Regions from separate parts of the Comamonas serinivorans genome, predicted to be linked through region 3. Evidence: riboswitches for the same ligand, from Rfam matches in the RefSeq annotation. Region 3 holds a riboswitch; each other region holds the start of a gene.
The links. Region 3 has a riboswitch for cobalamin ahead of CCO03_RS19270 (TonB-dependent receptor). Riboswitches for the same ligand answer to the same signal wherever they lie in the genome.
Positions count from the first base shown of each region.

Region 1: it holds a riboswitch for cobalamin, as region 3 does, so the genes downstream of both, CCO03_RS11300 (TonB-dependent receptor domain-containing protein) here and CCO03_RS19270 (TonB-dependent receptor) in region 3, are expected to answer to the same signal.
Region 2: it holds a riboswitch for cobalamin, as region 3 does, so the genes downstream of both, CCO03_RS16045 (TonB-dependent receptor) here and CCO03_RS19270 (TonB-dependent receptor) in region 3, are expected to answer to the same signal.

Region 1 is NZ_CP021455.1:2,660,641-2,665,306, reverse strand. Features, by position in the region: gene CCO03_RS11310 (undecaprenyl-diphosphate phosphatase) at 1-204, shown strand, start outside; gene CCO03_RS11305 (CaiB/BaiF CoA transferase family protein) at 363-1,577, shown strand; cobalamin riboswitch at 1,772-2,041, shown strand; gene CCO03_RS11300 (TonB-dependent receptor domain-containing protein) at 2,121-4,034, shown strand; gene CCO03_RS11295 (bifunctional adenosylcobinamide kinase/adenosylcobinamide-phosphate guanylyltransferase) at 4,038-4,666, shown strand, end outside.
Region 2 is NZ_CP021455.1:3,762,766-3,767,431, forward strand. Features, by position in the region: gene CCO03_RS16040 (ATP-dependent DNA helicase) at 1-1,536, shown strand, start outside; cobalamin riboswitch at 1,764-2,019, shown strand; gene CCO03_RS16045 (TonB-dependent receptor) at 2,146-4,272, shown strand; gene CCO03_RS16050 (ABC transporter substrate-binding protein) at 4,432-4,666, shown strand, end outside.
Region 3 is NZ_CP021455.1:4,498,760-4,503,425, reverse strand. Features, by position in the region: gene CCO03_RS19275 (ABC transporter substrate-binding protein) at 1-496, opposite strand, end outside; gene CCO03_RS19270 (TonB-dependent receptor) at 598-2,865, opposite strand; cobalamin riboswitch at 2,996-3,272, opposite strand; gene recX (recombination regulator RecX) at 3,720-4,172, opposite strand; gene recA (recombinase RecA) at 4,485-4,666, opposite strand, start outside.

The DNA.
Region 1 (4,666 bases), 1.8 Mb from region 3:
GCGCGCGACGTGCTGTCCTGGGCAGACCTGCCCATGTTTCTGGTGGGCCTGGTGTTCGCGTTCTTGAGCGCCTGGCTGTGCGTGCGCTGGCTGCTGCGCTTCATCTCCAGCAACTCCTTCGTGCCGTTTGCCTGGTACCGCATCGGCTTTGGCCTGCTCATCCTGTTGACCCATTACATGGGTTGGATCGTCTGGAGTGAGTGAGTAGTATGGGGCAATTTCCGTTCTTTGAACAACGGAAAGTGCAGCATACTGCCATGTAATGTTCTCCATGATGGCAGCAGGCTTTGTCGCCCAGATCACACAGTCCGGGTCGGTTTGGGGTCACATTGCCGGCTTTGACCCAAGGAAACGAACCGACCATGTCCACTGTGCAAGCGTCCCCCTCCGCTTTGCCTTTCGCAGGCCTTCGCGTGCTCGATTGCGCCAGTTTCATCGCGGCGCCCGTGGCCACCACCGTGCTGGGCGATTTCGGTGCCGATGTCATCAAGATCGAGCCGCACACGGGTGATTCGTTCCGTGAGCTGTACCGCGCGCCGGGCATGCCCGAGTCCGACCGCAACTACCCCTGGGAGCTGATGTCGCGCAACAAGCGCAGCCTCGCCCTCAACCTCAAGACGCCCGAGGCGCTGGCCGCCTTGCACCGCCTGGTCGAGCAGGCCGATGTCTTCGTCACCAACCAGCCATTGCCGGTGCGCCGCAAGCTCGGCATCACCTACGAAGACCTCAAGCACCTCAACCCCAAGCTCATCTACGCCTCGTTCACCGCCTACGGCGAGACCGGCCCCGAGGCCGACAAGACCGGCTTCGACTCCACCGTCTACTGGGCCCGCACCGGCCTGATGGACCTGATGCGCGCCAGCGAGGAAAGCCAGCCCATCCGGTCGCTGCCCGGCATGGGCGACATGCCCAGCGGCATGACGCTGTATGCGGCCATCGTCACGGCCCTGTACCGCCGCGCGATGACGGGCGAGGGCAGCCACGTCGACACCTCGCTGCTGGCCTGCGGCGTGTGGTCCAACGCCTGGATGGCGCAGGCTGCGTTGTTCCAGGTGCCGGTCGAGTACCGCCCGCCGCGCACGCACACCGTGAATGCTTTTGGCAACAGCTACCGCACCAAGGACGGCCGCTGGATCAACCTGGCCGTGCTCAACGAGGCCCAGTCCGCCCCGCTGCTCAAGGCCATGGAGCGCACCGACCTGGCCCAGGACCCGCGCTTTGCGACGCCGGAGCTGCGCCGCCAGAATCACCTGGCGCTGATCCCCATCCTGGACGAGGTGTTCATCCAGCACGACCTGAAGGAATGGCGCCGGCGCCTCGATGCCGCAGGCATCACCTATGGCGTGATCGGCGTGGTCGAGGACATGCACGACGACGAGCAGATGCGCATCGCCGGGGCCATCGTCCCGCTGGGTGACGAGGAAACCATCGGCTCGCCGTTCCACCTGGAAGGCGTGGCCAAACGGCCTGCCGGGCCCGCGCCCACGCTGGGGCAGCACACCGACGACGTGCTGGCCGACTACGGCTTCAACGCCGACGAAATCGCCAAGCTGCGCGCCGCCGGCGCCCTGGGCTGACGGCAACCGGCCTGACGGGCCCGTCCACCACGGTCGCCGCGCAGGCGGATGGCCGGCGCAAGCCCGCAAGGCCAGGGCTTCCCGGCGGACCCATGCGCCGCGCCACGCGTACCTCGACATGGTCCAGCCTGGCGTGATGGGCGATGGCTCAGTCCCCTGACGCCTGTGCTGCAGGGCGCGACCAGGGGCGCCCGTACAATCGCGCCCACGTTGGTGCTCGCAGGCGTGGTTCACACGCCGCAGTTCAATGGGAAGCAGGAGGGACCCCCCACCCGGGCACGGTTGCCGAACCTGCGCTGCCCCCGCAACGGTAAGACGCGCTGTGGATCGGCTGAATGCGGATCACGGCCCGCACCTCATGACGACGGTTTCAGCCACTGGGATGCCTTGAACAAGCACCTGGGAAGGCGACGTGCGGGCATGAACGCGTCAGCCCGGATATCAGCCAACGCGGTCGAGGTGCGTTCTGCCAGACAGGGCAGGCGTGCGTCGTGTTGCGGTGCGCGCTGGCGGGGATGCTGGCGCCTTGCAGGCTGTTTCCCCATGATGTCCCATTCTCCCTTCTCGTCGCAGGCTTGCCTGCCCCTGGCCGTTGCGGCCCTGTGTGCGTCGTTCGCGCCTGGCGCTCAGGCCCAGTCTCAGGCCCAGGCGGCCGATGTGTCCAATCCCGGCACCGTGTCCGCGCAGCGGTCGGACGCCGGCACGCTGGCGGCCGCTGCCGCCAGCCTGCCCGATGTGGTCATCTCGGCCACGCGCACGCCGCAGCCGGCCGCGCAGGTGCTGGCCGATGTCACCGTGCTCGACGACCAGGCCGTGCAGCGCAGCGGCGCGGTCAACATCGCCGATTTGCTGGCGCGCCAACCCGGCATGGAGCTGGTGCGCAACGGCGGCCCCGGCACCACCAGCAGCATCTACATCCGCGGTGCCGAAACGCGCTTCACCGCCGTCTACGTCAACGGCGTGCGCGTGGATTCGCAATCGACCGGTGGCGCGCCCTGGGAGGCGATTTCGCTGGCCCAGATCGAGCGCATCGAAATCCTGCGCGGGCCCGCGGCGGCCGTGTACGGTTCGGACGCCGTGGCCGGCGTCATCCTCATCTACACCCGCCAGGGTGACGGCGCGCCCAAGGCCAACGTGGCCGTGGGCCTGGGCAGCCAGGGCACGCGCCGGGCCGAGGCCGGCATCAGCGGCCAGGCCGGGGCGGTGGACTACGCGCTGGGCGCGTCGCGCGCCACCAGCTCGGGCTTCAATGCCCGGCCCGACGCCGCCTACAACCCCGACAAGGACGGCTACCGCAACACCGCGGCCAACGCCCGCCTGGGCTGGCAGGTCAATGGTGCGCACCGGCTCGAAGCCGCCTTCAGCCACAGCAAGATGGACGCCCAGTACGACGGCTTTGGCACCCAGGGCATCGACGAGCACGGCGTCAACCAGCTGACCACGGCCAGCCTGGCCTGGGCGGCGCGGTGGAGCGAGGTCTACGACTCGCGCCTGTCGGTCAGCCAGTCGACCACGCGCTACCGCACGTCGCCCGACCCCTACGCCACCAAGACCACGCTGCGCGACGCGCTGTTTCAGAACACGCTGCGCCTGGGCGCGCACCGGCTGAGCCTGACGCTGGAACACCGCGGCGATGCGCTGGTCAACGACCCCATCGACACCAGCCGGCACCAGAACGCGCTGGCCCTGGGCTGGGGCTGGCAGGGCGGCGCCCACACGCTGCAGCTGAACCTGCGCCACGACCGCGACAGCGAATTCGGGGGCGCCACCACGGGTCAATTTGCATGGGGGTATCAGTTTGCACCGAATTGGCGTGTGACGGCAGCGGCTGGTACTGCTTTCAGGGTGCCGACGCTGTACCACCGCTTCAGCCAGTATGGCGCGCCTGACCTGCAACCCGAAAAGAGCCGCAACGTCGAGCTGGGCCTGCGCTGGGCCGATGGCGGCAGCAGCGTCGAAGCCACCCTGTACCAGAACCGCGTGCGCAACCTGATCGCGTTCGGCGCGGCCGGACCCTGCGCCGATGCCTTCGGTTGCTACGAAAACGGCGGCCGCGCGGTCTACGAGGGCCTGACGCTGGCGGCCCGCCACCGGCTGGGCAGCGTCAACCTGAGCGGCTCCATCGACCTGCAGGACCCGCACAGCCGCGACACCGGCAAGCTGCTGGCACGCCGCGCCAAGCAGTTGCTCAAGCTGGGGGCCGACACGCAGCTGGGCGGCTGGACGCTGGGGGGCGAGTTCCAGGCCACCTCGCACCGCTACGACAACGCCGCCAACACCAGCCGGCTGGGCGGCTTCGGGGTGCTGAACCTGTACGCCAGCACCAGGTTGGCCCCCGACTGGCAGTTGCTGCTGCGGGTGGACAACCTGGCCGACCGCCAGTACCAGCTGGCCCGCGGCTATGCCCAGGCCGGGCGCACCGCCTACGCCGAGCTGCGCTGGACGCCGGGCTTCTGAGCCATGGGGGCCGCAGACCCGAACCCCCAGGCCTTGCGCGTGGTGGCGCGCGAGCTGGTGCTGGGCGGCCAGCGCAGCGGCAAGTCGCGCCGGGCCGAGCACTTGGCCGCGCGCTGGCTGCAGGACGCAGCGCATGGCGCCAGCTTCATCGCCACCGCCCAGGCGCACGACGCCGAGATGCACGACCGCATTGCGCGGCACCGCGCCGACCGCGCGCAGGCGCTGCCGCGCATGGCCTGCATCGAGGCGCCGCTCGACCTGGCCGGCGCCATCCGCCGCAGCCCGGCCTGGCATGACCCGCAGCACCTGCTCGTGGTCGACTGCCTGACGCTGTGGCTGAGCAATGTCCTGTTCGCCCCGCCCGGTGGGCCAGGTGGTGAAGCCAGCGCCCAGGCTGCCGATGCCGCTGCCGGGGGAGAAGCCGTGGCCGCATCGGTGCAGGATCAGGCGACGGGCTTGCAGGTGCAGGCCCTGGTTGACCGCAGTGCCGAGCTGCTGCAGGCCCTGGCCGCTTGCGCCGGCCCGGTCGTGCTGGTCAGCAACGAAATCGGCCTGGGCGTGGTGCCCATGGGTGCCGAGGTGCGCGCCTACGTGGATGCGCTGGGGCGCCTGAACCAGCAGGTGGCGGCCCG
Region 2 (4,666 bases), 740 kb from region 3:
CACCCCGACAAGGCCTGCCATGGCGAGTCGTGCCCGCTGGCGCGGGGCTTTTTCGACCGGCTGCCGGCCGCACGCGCCGCCGCGCCGGCCCTGGCCGACTGGCACCCGGCCAGCGTGCGCACCCTGGCCCTGGCGCACGGCATCTGCCCCTATTACTTGGCCCAGGAGCTGGTGCGCTGGAGCGACGTCGTCGTCGGCGACTACAACCACTACTACGACAGCAGCGCCCTGCTGCACGCGCTCACGCGCGAGCAAGGCTGGCGGGTCGGCGTGCTGGTGGACGAGGCGCACAACCTGGTCGACCGCGCGCGCCGCATGTACAGCGCCGAGCTGTCGCCCTTCACGCTGGCCGCCGCCCGCCAGCAGGCCACCGGCCCGGTGCGGACGGCGCTGGACCGCCTGCGGCGCTGCTGCACGGCCCTGGCCAGCACGCAGACCGCCGACTACGCCGTGCTGGACGCCGTGCCGCCCACGCTGCTGACGGCGCTGCAGCGCGTCACCCAGGCCGTTGGCCAGGCCCAGGATGCAGGCCTTCAGGCGCTGGGCGAGGACCTGCTGGCCCTGCATTTCGAGGCCCTGCAGCTGCTGCAGCTTGCCGAGCAGTTCGGCCCCCACGCGCTGTTCGACATCGCCCGCCTGCCCGCGCGCGCTACCGATCGGCCGCACGCCCGCGCCAGCGCCGTGCTCGGCATCCGCAACGTCATCCCCGCGCCGCACCTGGCGCCCCGGCACGCCAGCGCGCAAGCCACGGTGCTGTTCTCGGGCACGCTGAACCCGCCGGCCTTCTACCGCGACCTGCTGGGCCTGCCGCCGACCACGGCGCAGGTCGACATCGACACGCCCTTCGCGGCCGACCAGCTGCAGGTGCACGTGGTGCGCGAGGTCTCGACGCGCTGGGCCGATCGCGCGCAATCGCTCACCCCCATCGCCGACCTCGTGGCGCAGCAGCACGCCCGTGCACCGGGCAACTACCTGTGCTTTTTCAGCAGCTTCGACTACCTGCAGCGCGTGGCCGAACGCCTGCGCGAGCGCCACCCCGCGCTGCCGCTGTGCCTGCAGACCCCGGCCATGGACGCAGCCGGCCGCGAGGCCTTCCTGGCCGGCTTCACCGAGACCAGCCGCGTCGTCGGCCTGGTGGTGCTGGGCGGCGTGTTTGCCGAAGGGGTGGACCTGCCCGGCCGCCGGCTCATCGGGGCCTTCGTGGCCACGCTGGGCTTGCCGCAGCTGGGGCCCGTCAACGACGCGATGCGGCGCGTGCTGGCCCAGCGCTTCGGCGCACGCCAGGGCGACGACTACACCTACCTCTACCCCGGCCTGCGCAAGGTGGTGCAGGCGGCGGGCCGCGTGATCCGCAGCGAGGACGACCGCGGCACCATCCACCTCATCGACGACCGCTACGGCCGGCCCCACGTGCAAGCCCTGCTGCCGCGCTGGTGGCGGCTGCAGGCGGCTTCTGCGGCTACCGCGCCGGTGTCCGGGTCGGCGCCGGCCCCCTCGCCCTCAGCGAGCCACGCTGAGGCGGCGCGCCACGCGTGAACGCCCGGTGCGGCGGGGCGCCGGCCCGCACGCCGGCGAACGGCGAACGGCGAACGGCGACGCATCCTTCATGGTCTTCATGGCGACTTGAAGGCAGTACAGTCCTGCTACCGATATTTAACAAAAGGCCATGGGTGCATACCTATCCTGGTTGTCACCGGGCACGCCATTTTCGCGTCGCGTGCGCGGCCTCGTCCCGCGCCGCGTGGGCTACACTCCGCCGCGCTGATTTCAGCCCATGCACAGGTGCTCGCTTCGCGAGTGAAACGGGAACAAGGTCGGGTCAACCCCGCAAGCCTTGGCTGCCCCCGCAACGGTAGACAGACAGCACGCCCCGCGCTTCGCCCTCTGGCGAAGCGCAACCACTGAGTTCAGTCTGGCCACGGTCTCCACGTGGCCCAGACGCTTGGGAAGGTGGGTGTGCACCTCGACCTCAGGGTCGATGCTGTGAGCCCGGAGACCGGCCTGTTCGTGGTTCGCCATGCGCTCCTTCGGGGGCGCATGACCTCATGACTGTCTGCGGGGTGTGGACGGCGTCTGAGCCTGTGGCCACTCAGCGCCGCACGCTCTGGCTTGCCGTGTCACATCAGGTGGAATGAGACCTTTGACATGACCCAAGCCACTCCGGCCGCTCGCGCCGTTCGTCCCGTGTTGCGCCCAGCCCATGCGCTGCGCCCAAGCCCTCTGCTCGCATCCTGGATGCTGTGCTGCCCCCTGCTCGCCACCGCGCAGGACACGCTGCCCAGTGTGCAGGTGACGGCCGACGCCGTGCCCTCGGCGCTGCAGACGCCTGCCACCTCGGGCACCCACTTGCCCGTGACAACGCAAGACCTGCCCGCCAGCCTCAGCGCCATCACCGCCCGGCAGGCCGAAGAACGCGCCGACTTCGGCGTGGCCGATGCCGTCACGCGCACCGTGGGCCTGACCAGCACCGCCTCGCCCGGCAACGGCGGCATGGCGTTTTCCAGCCGCGGCTTCAGCGGCGTCAACTCGGTGGGCGTGGCCGAGGACGGGCTGAGCCTGCCCGTGGCCGCCGGCACCATCACCTACCCCAATGCCGCCTGGGGCTACGAGCGTTTCGAGGTCTTGCGCGGCCCCGGCTCGCTGATGTTTGGCAGCGGCACGATGGGCGCCACGGTCAACGCCATCCGCAAGACCCCCAGCGCAGACCGGCAGACCGAGATGCTGCTGGGCGGCGGCCAGCATGGCACCGCCCGCGCCGGCCTGGGCACCACCGGTGCGCTGGCACCTGGCCTGAGCTACCGCATCGACGCCTATGGCGAGCGCACCGATGGCGAGCGCCCACTGGGCCGCAGCACCAACGCCAAGCTCATGAACGCCCTGCGCTGGCAGGCCAGCGACACGCTGCGCTTTGACCTCACGGCCGACTTCAGCGACACCCAGCCCGAGCGCTACTTCGGCACGCCCACCGTGGATGGGCGCGTGGCCCGCGCGCTGCGCCACCAGAACTACAACGTGCGCGACAGCGACATCCGCTACCTGGACCGCCGCGTCAAGTTCAAGGGCGAGTGGCAGGTCCGTCCCGGCCTCACGCTCCGGAACGAGAGCTACCACTTCAGCTCGGACCGCCACTGGAAAAACATCGAGGCCTACGGCTACAACCCGGCCCAGCAGACGGTGGCGCGCTCCGACTACCTGGAGATCGGCCACGACCTGACGCAGAGCGGCAACCGGCTGGCCTTGTTGGCCGAAGCGGGCCAACACAAGCTCGCCGCGGGCTGGGACCTGTCGCGCTCGCGTTTCAAGGCCTTGAACAGCTCGCCCTACACGGGCTCATCGGTGGTCGATGCCCTGAACCCGCAGCATGGCGTGTGGGACAGCCCCGATCCCTACGCGCTCAAGCTCTCCAACGCCATCCGCCAGAACGCCCTCTACCTGGAAGACGCCTGGCAGCTCCACGACCAGTGGCTGCTCATGGCCGGCCTGCGCCGCGACTGGTACGACTTCGACCGCCGCGACGTGGTGTCGCAGGCCACGCTGGCCAAGAAGCTGGCCGGCACCTCGTGGCGCCTGGGCCTGACGCACACGCTGAACGACCGCACCAACGTGTACGCCCAGGTCAGCACCGGCCACGACCCCGTGACCAGCCTGTTGTCGCTGGCCGCGTCGCAAAGCGGCTTCACGCTGAGCCGTGGCCGCCAGGTCGAGCTGGGCATCAAGCAGCAGCTGCCCGACCCGCGTGGTGAGTGGGCGCTGGCCGTGTACGACATCCGCAAGGACGACATCATCACGCGCGATCCGCTGCAACCCACGGTGTCCATCCAGGGCGGCAGCCAGTCCTCGCGCGGCATCGAACTGTCGGGCGCGCTGCAGGCCAGTCGGGCCTGGCGCTTCGAGGGCAACCTGGGCTGGGTCGACGCCCAGTTCGACGAGCTGCGGGAAGGCGCCACCGGCATCGACCGCTCGGGCAACCGCCCGGCCAACGTGCCGCGCGTCACCGCCAACGTGTGGGCGCACTACACCGTGGGCGACTGGCGCGCCTCGCTGGGCCTGCGCCACGTGGGCAAGCGCTACAGCAGCAACGCCAACACCACCTACCTGCCGTCGTACGTGGTGGCCGATGCCGTGGTCAGCTGGCGCATGAACCGCCAGGTCAGCTTCAACCTGGTCGGGCGCAACCTGGCGAATCGCCTGTACGCCCAGTCGTCGTACGGCAGCCAGTGGCTGCTGGGCCGCGGCCGCCAAGTCGAGCTCAACGCGCAACTGCGCTTCTGAGGCATGCGCGTCACCGCCCTTGCCCTCCTCCTGGCGCTGGCACTCGGCGCGTGTGGCCCGCGCAGCGCGCCAGCGCCAGCTCACCCAAACGCAGTACCTGGCGTCACCGTCAATGTGTGCGGCGTACCCACCGCATACCCCAAGGAGCCCAAGCGTGCCGTGACCTACGACGTGGGCATCACCGAGATGTTCCTGTTCCTGGGGCTGGCCGACCGGCTGGTGGGCTACGCCGGCATCCCCGATGGCAAGGAGATTGCGCCCGAGTTCGCGCCGGCGCTGGCGCGCCTGCCCAAGCTGTCCACCCAGGGCATGAACCTCGAAACGCTGGTGAACGCCGGCACCGACTTCGTCTTTGGCGGCTGGAGCTACGGCTTTCGCCAAGGTGGGGTGACGC
Region 3 (4,666 bases):
TGCGGCTGAGCAACACCACGATGGGCACGCCGATGCGCTCCATGGGGGCGACCAGTTGATGCGCCGCCTGCCGGGCCGGTGTGACGATGACCAGGTCGGGCCGCTGCGCCACCACGGCATCGACCGAGAAGCCCAGCCGGCCGCCCACCTTGGGCAGGCCCAGCACCTCGGGCGGGTAGCGGGTGTAGTCCTCGACGCCGACGATGCGGCCGGCCAGCCCCAGCGCGCTGACCAGTTCGGTGTTCGACGAAAAGATGGTGACGATGCGTTGCGCCGGGGCGGGCAGGCGCACCTCGCGCCCCAGGGCATCGCGCAGCAGCAGGCCAGGCGCAGCAGGCGCGGCGGACACGGGCTGGAACGCGCGCGAAGGCGCGGCAGCCGCCTGCGTGCCCAGGCCCCACGCCGCCAGCGCCGACACCAGGGTGCGCCGGTGCACGGCCCCGGGTGGGTTGGCCTGCCTGCGGATCCGCGCGGCGCGGTCAGGCAAATGCACCATGAAAGGGGTATCGGGCTGTTGCCGTTTTATATGAAACGGCAGTGGCGTGATACTGCTTCTTGTTGTGCCGAGATTGGGCCGCCTGCCCCACGCGCTGGCCATCAGAACTCGGCCTGCAGGCCCACCTGCCATTCGCGGCCGGGCATGGAGGTGCCGCAGCCGCCGTTCTGGAACGCCGGGTTGGCGATGCAGGGCTGCACGTCGCGCGCGATGAAGATGGGGTGGCGGTTGAGGTTGAACAGGTTGTTCACCCCCGCGAACACCTTCACGCGCGGGCTCACGCGGTAGTCGCCGCGGAAGTTCCAGACCGTGAACGCGCCCTTGCGGTGGATCCAGGTGCTGCTGGGCTCGCCCTGGGGCACCAGCAAGTTTTCCTCGGTGTCGTACCACATCGGCCCGCGCAGCAAGGCCGTGAGCTGCATGCTCCAGTCGCCCGCGTGGCGGTCGGTGCCGTGGGCCAGGCGCAGGCCGGCCGCCGCTTCGTACTGGTGCATGCGCTGCACGCGGCGGGTGTTGGCCGTGGCCGCCGCGCCCTTGTCCTTCATGGTGAAGTGGTAGTAGCCATTGCCGAACACCGTCAGCGTGTGGCCGCCCAGGCGCGAGCCCAGCAACTGGCCCACGTCGGCGCTGACGCCCAGCTCCAGCCCGCGCGCGACGATGTCGGCGGCGTTGTTGGCGTAGTCCGAGGTGTTGGTGGCGGCGCCGCGCGAGACGGTGGTGATGCGGTTCGCGATCGTGTTCTGGAACAGCGCCGCATCGACCTTCCAGCCCGGCTGGCGGTAGCTGCCACCGACCTCGAACTGGCGGCTGGACTCGGGCTTGAGCTGGGGGTTGCCGAAAATGCGCCCGCCGCCCACGGCGGTGAAGTCGGCCGACAGCTCGCTGGCCGTGGGCGCCCGGAAGCCTGTGGCCGCGCCCACGCGCAGGTTGAGGGCGTCGTCCACCTTCCAGGTGGCGCCGGTGGACCAGGTGAGCTGGTCGTAGTCGCGCGTGGTGGTGACGGCCAGCGGCACGTTGGGGGTCTGGTCGAAGCGCGTCGCGCCCCAGGTCTTGCGCACGCCGGCGCGCACCGTGACGCGGTCGCTCCACAGCGTCTGCGCGTCTTCGAAGTAGAGCGCCTTGGTGTGTTCGGTCTGGTTGTTGTCGTAGGGCGCAACCTGGCCGGTGGGGCCACCGGGCATGGCCACGCGCACGCGGTCGGAGCGCAGGCGGTTTTTCTCGTAGTCGAACCCCACCAGCAGGTCGTTGCTGGCGCTCAGGCGAATCCGCGGCTGCAGGCGCAGGCCCGTGCCTTCGAGCACGCGGCGGTTGTCGTCGCTGGCCGTGCCGGGCACGGCGCTGGTGCCGGAGCGGATGACCGGCGAGGCCCAGTTGAACTCGTCGACATCGCGGAAGCTGTACAGGTGGGCCAGCCAGCTGACGCGCTCGCCGGGCAGGGCGCCGTGCCAGGTCAGGTCGGCCGACTGGTTGTCGCGGTTGTCGCGGCTGTAGGCGTTGGCGCCCGAGCCGCGGAAGCCGGCGTTGTAGATGCCGTCGGTGCGCAGCTGCAGTGCCAGCCGGTGCAGGTTGTTCAGCTGCCAGCCCAGGGCACCCGTGGCGCCGCGCCGTTTCCAGCTGGTGTTGGGCAGGCTGCCACCGCCGCTGCCCGACTGGTAGTCGCCGCGGCCGCCGGCGTTGGCGCCCAGGTACCAGTCCCAGCGGTCGGTGGCGCCGCTGAGCTGGGCTTCGGTGCGCCACAGCCCCCATCCGCCTCCCACGGCCTGTACGCGGTTGCGGCCGCCACTGGCGCCGTTGCGCAGGATGATGTTGATGACGCCGCCCATGTTCTGGCTGCCGTAGACCACCGACGCCGGCCCGCGCACGATCTCGATGCGCTCCACATCCGACAGGCTGAGCTTGGAGAGGTTGGCCGTGCCGGCGCGGCGGCCATTGAGCAGCACCAGCACCTGGCCGCGGTAGTCGCGCCCCTGGCCATCGGTGGTGGCGCCGCGCAGGTTCAGCGAGGTCTGCGCCGCCGTCCATTCGCTGAGGAAGCCCACCGCGTGCTCGGCCAGCAGGTCGGTGAGGGATTTGGCCGACGAGCGCTCGATGTCCTCGCGGGCGATGGTCTGGGTGGTGGCCGCGATGCGTGCCCGCTCCTCGGGCCGTGCCGTGGCCGTCACGAACATGGGCTCCAGCGCGTCGCTCGCGGGCGGGGTGGCGTCAGGGGCCTGGGCCCAGGCCGCAGAGGCCCAGGCGACACAGGCCAAGGCGCAGAGCCGGGTGGTCTGGCGCAGGGGCTGATGGGCACGGGGCAGCGGCTGGGCAGGCGCAAGGCGCGCGGGGTGGCTGGCCAGCCAGGGCAGGTCGAAGGGGAAGCAGGTCCGCATGGTCGTTCCAGAGGCGCTTCGCTCTCCCGCGAAGCGTTGGATCAGGGCACACGCCGCGGTCACGCGCGCCGTCTGGAGCAGGGCAAGACCCGGCCTGCCGCCTGCCCGGACATGCGCCTTCCCGCGGCATCCGAAGCGATGGGAGCAGGCCGGTATCCGGGCTTGCGACAGCTGGCATCGGCCAGGGGCCATGCGCAGCCAGGTCCCGCGCCTTCCCACGCCTCAGAGGGCGCAGTGACCATCGACTGGCGGAGCCAGCGATCTGCGGACCGGATGTGTCGCTTACCGTTGCGGGGGCAGCGCTGGCCTTGCGATAGGTGTTCCCGTCGCGCACCAGCTTCCCGTTTAACCTGCGGGGCGCGGCCGTGTGGCCAGCCCGTTCAGGCACCTTCTCATCGACGCGAACCGCGGGTCGCCTTGCAGCGGCCGCGTGTTCGCAGCGCGAGATTATGGGGGAAGCGCCGTGGCGCGAGCCACCACGGCGCGGCCTGCGGCCCTGTGCCGCGACTCGCCCTGGGCCTTGGGGGCCTGCGCTGGCGCAGGGCGGCAGGGCGTGGCCGCCACACCGCGACGGCCACATCGCGACCCCCGTGCGCTGGACACGGCCGGTGCGCACGTCCTGCCCGACGGTGGTTTGAATGCGAGTCGAACGATGTCGCTGGGCTCGCTGGCGGTGACGGGCAACCGCTTCAAGCGCGCGGGCGCTGCGTGCCGCTGAATCACGCGACCTTGATGCAGTATCCATCCATCGCCGTTTTCAGCAAAACGGCAATGCCTTCATACCCCATGGCATGCATCCGCGATGTCACGCTGCCGCAGGTGGCCGGCCACCAGATGCGCAGCGGAGGCCCGCATCACGCCTCGTCGTCGCGCCAGAGGCGATCGAGCAGCTGCGGGCTGAAGCCTCGGCTGACCATGAAGCGCATCTGCTTGGCGCGGGCCTGGGGCGAATCGGGCCGCTCGCCGAACTTGCGCTGCCAGACATCGCGCGCCCGCGCCAGCTCGCTGCCCTGCAGCTCGGCCATGCTGGCCGCGATCAGGTCGGCGGGCACGCCTTGCTGGCGCATGAGCTGCTGCACGCGCGCACTGCCGTAGCGCGGCGCCTTGCGGTGGACCAGTGCCTCGGCCGCCCGTTGGTCGCTCAGAAAATCCCGGGCCACCAGCCAGTCCAGCACGGCCTGCAGGTCGTCACCTTCTTGCACGTGGCGCGCCAGCTTCTGCGCCAGCTCAGCCCGTGAGTGCTCGCGCAGGCTGAGCAGGCGCAAGGCGCGGCCTTTGAGGCTGAGGGGCGTGGCGGCAGGGGACATCGGAGCGTGGAACGGAAGGCCTGGATCAGGGCATGGTGGGTCGGAGGGACCAACGGCACCAGCCGCTGTGGGGAGGGATCAGGTGGGTGACGGGCATCAGGCCTGAAGCCGTCGAGCGTTGGGCCATCAGCCTGGCCGCGCCGTCGTCGGATGGGCGGCCGGCCGGCCTCGCCAGGGCGTCGCCTGACACCGGCCCCAGGCGAGATGCGCCGCGCCATCGCCACCACGCAGCGCGCGCCGCCATGGGCGGCAGACGCAGCCCAGCCGTGGCCCGAGCAGCGCGCATCGCCAGCGGCCGCGGCCGCCCAAGGGTCACACCTCGTCGTCGCTGCTCACCGGGGCGGCCACGCCATCGGTGGGGAGCAGGGCGATGCCCAGGGACTCGCGCACCTTGTTCTCGATCTCGATGGCCAGGTCCGGGTTCTCGCGCAGGAATTCGCGCGCGTTGTCGCGGCCCTGGCCGATTTTTTCGCCGTTGTAGGCGTACCAGGCGC